3 regions of the Faecalibacterium duncaniae genome follow, and region 3 is predicted to be linked to each of the others. Evidence: a T-box and tRNA genes for the amino acid it is inferred to sense, from the RefSeq annotation. Region 3 holds a T-box; the other regions hold tRNA genes.
What was found. The T-box of region 3 lies ahead of pheS (phenylalanine--tRNA ligase subunit alpha). A T-box ahead of a tRNA ligase gene usually reads a tRNA of that ligase, here a tRNA-Phe.
Positions count from the first base shown of each region.

Region 1: it has a tRNA-Phe gene. The T-box ahead of pheS (phenylalanine--tRNA ligase subunit alpha) is inferred to sense a tRNA for this amino acid. The anticodon was not compared.
Region 2: it has a tRNA-Phe gene. The T-box ahead of pheS (phenylalanine--tRNA ligase subunit alpha) is inferred to sense a tRNA for this amino acid. The anticodon was not compared.

Region 1 is NZ_CP048437.1:928,006-931,273, reverse strand. It holds gene GXM22_RS04400 (DNA gyrase/topoisomerase IV subunit B) at 1-1,290, opposite strand, end outside; tRNA gene GXM22_RS04395 (tRNA-Phe) at 1,617-1,692, shown strand; tRNA gene GXM22_RS04390 (tRNA-Gly) at 1,733-1,808, shown strand; tRNA gene GXM22_RS04385 (tRNA-Asp) at 1,839-1,912, shown strand; tRNA gene GXM22_RS04380 (tRNA-Gly) at 1,949-2,024, shown strand; tRNA gene GXM22_RS04375 (tRNA-Cys) at 2,054-2,128, shown strand; gene GXM22_RS04370 (PDDEXK nuclease domain-containing protein) at 2,233-3,237, shown strand.
Region 2 is NZ_CP048437.1:2,011,564-2,014,831, reverse strand. It holds gene GXM22_RS09785 (sulfide/dihydroorotate dehydrogenase-like FAD/NAD-binding protein) at 1-808, opposite strand, end outside; tRNA gene GXM22_RS09780 (tRNA-Gly) at 1,144-1,219, shown strand; tRNA gene GXM22_RS09775 (tRNA-Val) at 1,226-1,301, shown strand; tRNA gene GXM22_RS09770 (tRNA-Asp) at 1,305-1,378, shown strand; tRNA gene GXM22_RS09765 (tRNA-Phe) at 1,407-1,479, shown strand; tRNA gene GXM22_RS09760 (tRNA-Gly) at 1,488-1,563, shown strand; gene GXM22_RS09755 (ABC transporter ATP-binding protein) at 1,663-3,268, shown strand, end outside.
Region 3 is NZ_CP048437.1:2,210,201-2,213,468, forward strand. It holds gene pheT (phenylalanine--tRNA ligase subunit beta) at 1-924, opposite strand, end outside; gene pheS (phenylalanine--tRNA ligase subunit alpha) at 943-1,965, opposite strand; T-box leader at 2,052-2,293, opposite strand; gene GXM22_RS10715 (MFS transporter) at 2,887-3,268, shown strand, end outside.

The DNA.
Region 1 (3,268 bases), 1.3 Mb from region 3:
GCGGCAGTCCACGAACTTCTGCACCCGGTTGGCCAGATCGATCTGGGTGGAGAGCGTCTTTTTGATGCTCTGTCGGGTCTTTTCGGCGTGCTCGCGGCTCTGCTTGTTCACCAGCACCTGCTGGCAGATCTTCTGGGCCTCCTCCGGCTTTTCAAGGAAGTAGACCTCCAGGTAATGCTTGAGGAAATCAGTCATGGCCTGCGAGACGAACTTGTTCGTGATGGCCTTTTTGGTCTGGTTTTCGTAGCTGGTACGGGTGGAGAAGCTGGACGAGACGTAGACCAGGCAGTCCTGCACATCCTGGAAGCTGATGGCACTCTCGCCCTTCTTATAGAGGTTCTTGTCCTTCAGGTATTTGTTGATCTGGTAGACAAACGCCGTGCGGACGGCGTGCTCGGGGCTGCCGCCGTGCTCCAGCCAGGAGGAGTTGTGATAGTATTCCAGCAGCTGCACCTTATTGGAGAAGCAGAAGGCAGCGCTCATCCGCACCTTATAATCCGGCTGATCCTCACGGTCACGGCCGGAGGCCTCGCTTTCGCAGCTGAACACCGGGGTCAGGGTGTCCTCTCCTGCCACCTCCTGCACATAGTCGGCGATGCCGTTCTGGTAGCACCAGCTCTCCTTCCAGGGCTTGCCGGTGGCGGGGTCCTTTTCCTTTTCGTCCGTAAAGTTCAGGGTCAGGCCCGCGTTGACCACGGCCTGACGGCGCAGCACATCCTTATAGTAGCTGCCGGGCACGTCAATGTCCGTAAACACCTCATCGTCGGGCTTCCAGTGGATGATGCTGCCGGTACGGCGGCCCTTGTATGGTTCCTTCTGCAGGCCGCCCACATTCTCACCCCTTTTGAAGTCGAGGTGGTAATGAAAGCCGTCGCGATAGATATCGGCGGTCATCCAGGCAGAAGCGTACTGGGTGGCGCACAGGCCCAGACCATTCAGGCCCAGGCTGAACTCGTAGTTGTCCTCGCCCTCACCGTATTTGCCGCCCGCGTACATCTCACAGAACAGCAGCTCCCAGTTGTAGCGGCCCTCGCCGTTGTTCCAGTCCACGGGCATACCGCGGCCAAAGTCCTCCACGATCACGCTGCCGTCCTTGCAGCGGGTCACATTGATGGTATCGCCGTGGCCATCGCGGGCTTCATCAATGGAGTTGGAGACGATCTCAAAAATAGAGTGGGCGCAGCCTTCCACGCCGTCTGAGCCAAAGATAACGGCCGGGCGCTTGCGCACACGGTCGGCACCCTTCAGCGAAGTAATGCTTTCGTTGCCATATTCCTGTTTTCTTGCCATGCTGTCCTCCAGGCCTGTTCTCTTGTAATGAGCAGGTCGTCAAATCAAAACGCCTTTGCTCTTTCCCTTATAATAAGTATAAGCGATGTGTAAAGAGCAAAAGCGTCGGTGTTCTTTTCTTTTATTAAACCATAGGTTGTATTACTTGTCAATTTCTTCGGGCAGATTTCTTGTCCTCCCGATCCGGTAGAAAAAAGCCCAGAAAGTCATTCTTATTTTGCGCGTTGAAACGCATAAAACGAAAAAAGTTTCAGTTTTTTTCAAAAATTTTGAATTTACCCCTTTACAAAATCAAAATTTCAGGTATAATAATCATCGTCCGGTGCGCCTCTGTAGCTCAGTCGGTAGAGCAGGGGACTGAAAATCCCCGTGTCATTGGTTCGATTCCGATCGGAGGCACCACCTTTCAGAAGAACAAGAATTACTCCTGTTCCTCTGATATGCGGCCGTAGCTCATCTGGTAGAGCGCCACCTTGCCAAGGTGGAGGTAGCGAGTTCGAGCCTCGTCGGCCGCTCCATAACGGAGTGGTAATAATCGCTCCGGATATGGCCCGGTAGCTCAGTTGGTTAGAGCACCAGCCTGTCACGCTGGGGGTCGTCGGTTCGAGCCCGATCCGGGTCGTCTTTCCCTGTGGTGCAAGGGTAAATGCACCAATATGCGGCCGTAGCTCATCTGGTAGAGCGCCACCTTGCCAAGGTGGAGGTAGCGAGTTCGAGCCTCGTCGGCCGCTCCAAATGGAGTGGAAATATTCACTCCAAATATGGTGACGTGGCCAAGTGGTAAGGCAAGGGTCTGCAAAACCCTCATCCACCAGTTCAAATCTGGTCGTCACCTCCAAAAGTTCCCGGAAGCTGCGGCTTCCGGGATTTTTTGTTTTGCTTTTCTTTTCCCCGTTCCCGTGTTACAATGGGGATACTATTTTTGCGAAGGGGGCCGGCAAAGTGCTCTTGAATTCCAGCGAATATCTGAATACCGTTGAATCCATCAAGGAGGAAATTCGCGCGGCGCAGTATCGCGCATCTGTCAGTGTCAACCGGGAGCTTCTGCTTCTCTATCATACGATCGGCAATACGATCAATGCACATAAGACCTGGGGCAGCAAATTCATTGAAAGCCTTTCTGCCGATATCAAACTTGCTTTTCCGGACGCTTCCGGTTATTCCGTTCGGAACTTGAAGTATATGGCAAAATTTGCACTTGCTTACCCTGACGAGGAATTTGTGCAACAGCCTGTTGCACAAATTCCGTGGGGACACAATACCGTTCTCCTGGATAAGCTTTCCTCACCAGAAGAACGCCTATGGTACGCTGAAAAAGTTATTGAAAACGGTTGGTCTCGGAATGTTTTGATTCATCAGATCGAGGGTGGATTATATCAACGTCAGGCCATTGCATCAAAAATCACAAATTTTGAAGCTCGTCTGCCCGCCTCGCAAAGTGAGCTTGCCTTGCAAACGATGAAAGACCCCTATCTCTTTGATTTTATCCCTTTGAAGGAAAATATGCTTGAGCGGGATATCGAGCAGGCTCTTGTCAAAGATGTCACCAAGCTTTTGCTGGAGCTGGGCACTGGCTTTGCTTTTCTGGGCAACCAGTATCATCTGAATGTCGGCGGTGATGATTTTTATATCGACCTGCTGTTTTATAATCTGAGCCTGCGCTGTTATGTTGTGATCGAATTGAAAACAGGCGAATTCAAACCAGAGTATGCCGGACAGCTTAATTTTTACCTTTCTGCGGTAGATGGATTACTGAAAAAAGAACAGGATTCCCCTTCCATCGGCCTTCTGCTCTGCAAAAGCAAGAACGATCTGGTTGCAGAGTACTCCCTTAAAGATATGAGTAAACCCATCGGAGTCAGCGCATACCGTATCACAAGCTGCCTGCCGGAAGAGTTTGAAAAGCAACTGCCTTCTGTTGAGGATCTTCAAAAGCGAATTTTGTAAGGCAGATTTTTCCCCGTTCCCGTGTTACAAT
Region 2 (3,268 bases), 200 kb from region 3:
TCTCGCGGGCCTTTGCCTCAAAGGGGCGGTACATGGTGCCGCGGGCCATGGCTTCGTCGAAATCGACGAGGTCACCGTCAAAGTCGGGACCGTCCACGCAGGCAAACTTGGTCTCGCCGCCCACGGTCAGGCGGCAGCCGCCGCACATGCCGGTGCCATCGATCATAATGGGGTTCATGGAGACAATGCTCTTCAGCCCGTGCTTCTGGCAGGTCTTGACGACGAATTTCATCATGATCAGCGGGCCGATGGTGATGACCAGATCATACTGGTTGCCGGCGGCCACCAGCTCGTCCAGAGCGGCAGTGACCACACCCTTGGTGCCGTAGCTGCCGTCATCGGTCATAATGCGCAGCTCGTCACTGCAGGCGTTGAACTCGTCCTCGAGGATGAGCAGATCCTTATTGCGGAAGCCGATGACGCTGTGGACGGTGCAGCCCTGGTCATGCAGCTCCTTGGCAATGGGCAGGGCGATGGCGCAGCCCACGCCGCCGCCCACAACACAGACCTTTTTCAGGCCCTCGGTCTCGGTGGCGCGGCCCAAGGGGCCCACAAAGTCATGGACGCTGTCGCCTGCGTTCAGGCTGTTCAGCTCCATGGTGGTGCCGCCCACGATCTGGAAAATGATATCCACAGTGCCCTTTTCACGGTCGTAACCGGCCACGGTCAGGGGGATGCGCTCGCTGTCCTCAAACGGGCGCACAATGATGAACTGGCCCGGCTTTGCCTTTTTGGCAATGAGCGGGGCTTCAATGACCATCTTTGTCACGGTGGGGTTCAGCGCGACCTTTTCAGTGATCTTGTACATTGCGGTTGCTCCTTTTTCTGGCAAAATCTCGGCACAAAAATACGTCTGCCCGCCCGCGCGGCACAGCAGACGTGTTTTTGTGCAACTTTTTGACAAGTTTATTATAACCTCTTTAAGAAGGGAACGCAACCGAATTTTCTTTGTGTCTGCCGCCGCAAAGCTGAAACATTTCGGTTTCATTCCGGTTTCGGCTTTGTTTTTGAAAAACAGGCGCAGACAGGCGTGTTTTGCAAAAAGTCTGATTTTTTGGAAATTTGTTGTTGACAAAGCCTGCGTTTTACGCTATAATAGCCAACGTCGCCGGGAGCGAAACCCCGGCAGACCACATGAAATGTGCGGCCGTAGCTCATCTGGTAGAGCGCCACCTTGCCAAGGTGGAGGTAGCGAGTTCGAGCCTCGTCGGCCGCTCCATTTTGTGGAAGTTTAGCTCAGCTGGGAGAGCATCTGCCTTACAAGCAGAGGGTCAGCGGTTCGAGCCCGTTAACTTCCACCATGTGGCCCGGTAGCTCAGTTGGTTAGAGCACCAGCCTGTCACGCTGGGGGTCGTCGGTTCGAGCCCGATCCGGGTCGCTGCTGCTTCTCTGGAAGCAGCTTATATGCCTCTGTAGCTCAGTCGGTAGAGCAGGGGACTGAAAATCCCCGTGTCATTGGTTCGATTCCGATCGGAGGCACTTTATATGCGGCCGTAGCTCATCTGGTAGAGCGCCACCTTGCCAAGGTGGAGGTAGCGAGTTCGAGCCTCGTCGGCCGCTCCAGACAAACAAGCCACTGCAAAACATGATTCGTCGTGTGATGCAGCGGCTTTTTTGTACATTGAAAGCTTTTTTGGAATTGGAAAAGGAGGGAAAAACGCAGTGATATTCGGAAAGTACATCAACCGGTATTACCTCAAGCATGCTCCCGTACTGCTGCTGGGCCTTGCCGCCCTGCTGACGGTGGATTACATCCAGCTTTTGATCCCGCAGCTCTACCGGCTGGTCATCAACGGGGTGAACCTTGGCCAGGTGGTGGTGAACGGTGAGACGTTGCTCTTTACCAAAGAGGTGCTGCTGCAGCACATCTGCCTGCCCATGATCTGGATCGTGGTGCTGATGGTCATTGGGCGCTTTTTGTGGCGCATCTGTTTCTTCGGCTCGGCGGTGCGGGTCGCGGCAGACCTGCGGGAGCGGATGTTCGACCACAGCCGCAGGCTGTCCCAGCAGTACTATCAGGTGAACAAGGTCGGCAACCTGATGAGCCTGTACACCAACGACCTGGACACCATTCAGGAGTGCTTCGGCGACGGCGTGCTGATGTTCTTCGACGCGCTGACCCTGGGTCTGCTGGCTCTTTATAAGATGTGGACCATGGACGTGCGGCTGACCCTGCTGGCCCTGATCCCGGCGCTGCTCATGTTTGCCATCGGCACCCAGATGAGCAAGGTGATGACCCGGCGCTGGGAGGAGCGGCAGGAGGCCTTCTCCGGCCTTTCCGATTTCGCGCAGGAGAACTTTTCCGGCATTGCGGTCATCAAGGCCTTTGTCAAGGAATACAAGGAACTGCAGGCCTTCCGGAAGCTGAACAAGGAAAACGAGGAGATCAACGTGACCTACACGAAGATCGCCACCCTGCTGGAGGTGCTGGTGACCCTGTTCGTGGAGTCCGTGGTCTGCATCATTCTGGGTTACGGCGGTTATCTGGTCTATCAGGGCCGGTTCAACGCCGGCCAGCTGGTGGAGTACATCGGCTACTTTGAGGCCATCGTCTGGCCCATCATGGCTGTGTCCATGCTGATCGAAAAGACCAGCCGCGGCAAGGCCTCCCTGAACCGCATCACCGAGCTGCTGGATGCCCCCATCGATGTGGCCGACCGCCCCGGCGTGGCCGACCTGACCGACCCCAAAGGCGGCATCGAGTTCCGCCACCTGAACTTCCGCTACCCGGACGGCGAGTACGATGTGCTGCGGGATATCTCCTTTACCATCGCGCCCGGCGAGAGCGTGGGCATCGTGGGCAAGACCGGTGCGGGCAAGACCGCCCTGGTGGACCTGCTGCTGCGCACCTATAATGTGCCGGACGGAACCCTGTTTGTGGACGGCAGGGATGTGAACAGCCTTTCCATCCACTCGGTGCGCAATGCCTGTGCCTACGTTCCGCAGGATAATTTCCTGTTCTCGGACACCATCGCCCACAACATTGCCTTTGGTGTGGACGATGCCACCCCCGAGGACATCGAGCGGGCGGCAAGCATGGCCGATGTGCGGGATAATATCGTGGATTTCAAGGACGGCTACGAGACCGTTCTGGGCGAACGCGGCGTGACGGTGTCCGGCGGCCAGAAACAGCGCATCTCCATCGCCCGCGCCCTGCTCAAGGACGCGCCCATCCTGATCCTGGATGACTCCGTCTCGGCGGTGGATACCAGCACCGAGAAGATCATTCTGGACAACCTCAAGAACAGCCGGGCAGGCAAGACCACCC
Region 3 (3,268 bases):
ATTGTTGGGGTTCAGGGTGAACTCCTTTTCATCGAGGGTCACGATTTTCTCGCCCTCGTGGGCACGGCGCACATCAATGGTGCGGCCGGCGACCTTGTTCAGGTCAAAGGCGTGCATGGGCTGGCCCATTTCCAGCAGGGTGTGGTTGGTGATATCCACCACATTGCTGATGGAGCGCAGGCCGCACAGGGCCAGATGGCGCTTCATCCAGCGGGGAGATTCGCCCATGCGGATGTTGCGGACGTAATGCGCCATATAGCGGGGGCACAGGTCAGGGGCCTCCACCTGGACGGTGATGGGAGCATCCGGCTCGCAGACAGCCTTGTAATCCATGGCGGGCATGTGCAGGGGCTTGCCCAGAATGGCAGCGACCTCGCGGGCAATGCCCAGCACGGACTGGCAGTCCGGGCGGTTTGCGGTGATGGAGATATCGAAGATATAGTCATCCAGACCGACAACGGGTGCGATGTCGGTGCCGGGAACGGAATCCTCGGGCAGGATGAGCAGACCATAGACCTCAGAGCCCGGGAACAGGTCGTCGTTCAGGCCCAGCTCCTCGCCGGAGCAGAGCATACCGTTGGACTCCACGCCCTGCATCTTGCGGGCCTTGATCTTGATGCCGCCGGGCAGGGTGGAGCCATCCAGAGCGGCGGGCACGCAGTCACCCAGCTTCATATTGGCGGCACCGGTGCTAATGCGGATGTCGTGGCCGTAATCACCGCAGTCCACCACACACTTGGTCAGGTGGGTGCCTTCCTGCTTTTCCATCTCCACGATCTTGCCAACGACCACCTTGCTGATGCCTGCATCCAGCGGGATCAGCTCTTCCACCTCAAAGCCGCAGGAGAACAGCTTCTCCTCCAGCTCCTGAGCGGTAACGTCGATATCAACGAATTCTTTTAACCAACTGAAAGGTACTTTCATTGTCTGTTCTCTCCCCTCTTATTCATGGAACTGCTTGAGGAACTGCAGGTTGTTCTCGAACATCAGGCCGATGTTGTTGATGCCGTACTTCAGCATGGCGATGCGCTCGATGCCAATGCCGAAGGCGAAGCCGGAATACTCATCCGGGTCAATGTTGCAGTTCTCCAGCACCTTGCGGTTGACAACACCGCCGCCCAGAACTTCGATCCAGCCGGTGTGCTTGCACAAGGGGCAGCCCTTGCCGCCGCACTCAAAGCAGCTGACATCGACCTCCACACTGGGCTCGGTGAAGGGGAAGTAGGAGGGACGCAGGCGGGTGCGGGTGTCCTTGCCGAACAGCTTCTGCACAAAGGTGTTCAGCGCGCCCTGCAGGTCGCCCAGGGTGATGCCCTTATCCACGACCAGACCCTCCATCTGGTGGAACATGGGGCTGTGGGTGGCATCGGAATCGGAACGGAACACACGTCCGGGGATCAGCACCTTGATGGGCGGCTTCTGGCTGTCCATGGTGCGGATCTGGCCGCCGGAGGTCTGGGTGCGGAGCAGGAACTCGTCGGACAGGTAGAAGGTATCCTGCATGTCGCGGGCAGGGTGATCCTTGGGCACGTTCAGGCGGGTGAAGTTGTGGTCGTCATCCTCGATCTCAGGTGCGTCGGCCACGGCAAAACCCATGCCGGAGAACACGTCGATAATCTGGTTGGTGACCAGCGTCAGGGGGTGCAGACCACCCACCGTGCGGGTCTTGGCGGGCAGGGTGATGTCCACGGTCTCAGCGGCGTTGCGGGCGGCCAGCTCGGCCTCCTTCACCTTGGCAGCGGCGGCATCGTAGTCTGCCTGCACCTTCTGCTTGAGCTCGTTGATGATCTTGCCCATGGCGGGGCGCTCTTCGGGCGCGACAGAGCGCAGATTCTTCATCAGCGCGGGGATCTTGCCGTTTTTGCTCAGATATTCCTGCCAGAACGAGGCCAGCGTCTCCTTGGAAGAGACCTGACCGAGGCTCTCTGCGGCCTGTTTGGCCAGCTCGTCGATCATTGCTTGCATGGAAATTCTCTCCTTCTCAGTTCGTGTTTTCAAAGCGGGGCAGCAAAAAAGGCTCCGTCCCCCTGCCGGGCCATTTCTGGCCGGACAAAAGGGACGAAGCCTTTGCAAATCCAATGCTCCGCGGTACCACCCGGTTTCCGCCCTGCACAAAGAAGGGCGGCTCTCAAACGCCGTAACGGGGCGCGCCGTCCTGCCCTAATAGAAGCCGTTCGGGCAGGCCGCTCAGGAGCGAACTTCGGCACACACCCACGCGGAAGCCCTTTCAGCCGGTGAAGCTTCTCTCTTTGCTGTGGAACTGCGTGCGTACTCTCTCCGTCGCTGCGTTTTCAAGATATTCAGGTTTCATAACCGGATATCATCTTACCACACTTTGGGCCTGTTTGCAAGCCAGGGCGGCACTTTTTCCCTGAATTTTACGGTTTTGCTTGTGTTTTGGCCGAAAGTATGGTATTGTAAGCGTATCGTTTTACTGAAAGGAGGGTACACCCAGATGGGTTGGAATGGCTGCATCTTTTTCAAAAAAGGTCAGATTTAATACTTTCCGGCTCGAAGTGTACCCTTTTATTGGAAACAAAACCTCTCAGTCTGCGCTTTGGCGCAGCCAGCTCCCCTCATAGGGGAGCTAAATCGAGGAAACCTTTCAGCAAGACGTGGAGCATGATTTTCAGCGCCGCGCAGCTTTGCTGTGGGGCGCTTTTGTTTTGCCTGAACCCCTCAGACTCGCTTCGCTCGTCAGCTCCCCTAGTAGGGGAGCCTCTGGCGAAACCGGAAATTCTGCACGGATTGCCAAGGCCTCCACTATTAGGGGAGGTGGCAATGCGTCAGCATTGACGGAGGGGTTTGGTCACAGCAAACTTTCGTTAGCAAGGGTACACTTTCTATTTTGAAATTTCACAACGACAAATAGAAAGGGTGTTCCCCATGAACCATAAACGTAAGCTCAATTTGAAAAAGCAGCTTGCCTGCATTTACACTGCCGATTTCTTCTCCGGCCTGCGCATCACGGATGCGGTATGGGTGGCCCTGCTGGCGGCCCGGGGCTTCTCCCTGTGGGAGATCGGCCTGACCGAAAGCGTGTTCCATGTTGTCAGCCTGCTGTGTGAAGTGCCCAGCGGCATGGCGGCAGACCTGCTGGGCCGGAAAAAGACCCTCGTGTCCGGCGGCGTGTGCATGGTCCTGCAAAGCCTGCTGATGGCCTTTGCGTCAGACCTGTTCACCATCTGCTTTGCCATGGGGCTGAACGCGCTGGCCATGACCATGTTCTCCGGCACCTCCACGGCGCTGCTCTACGACAGCCTGAAGC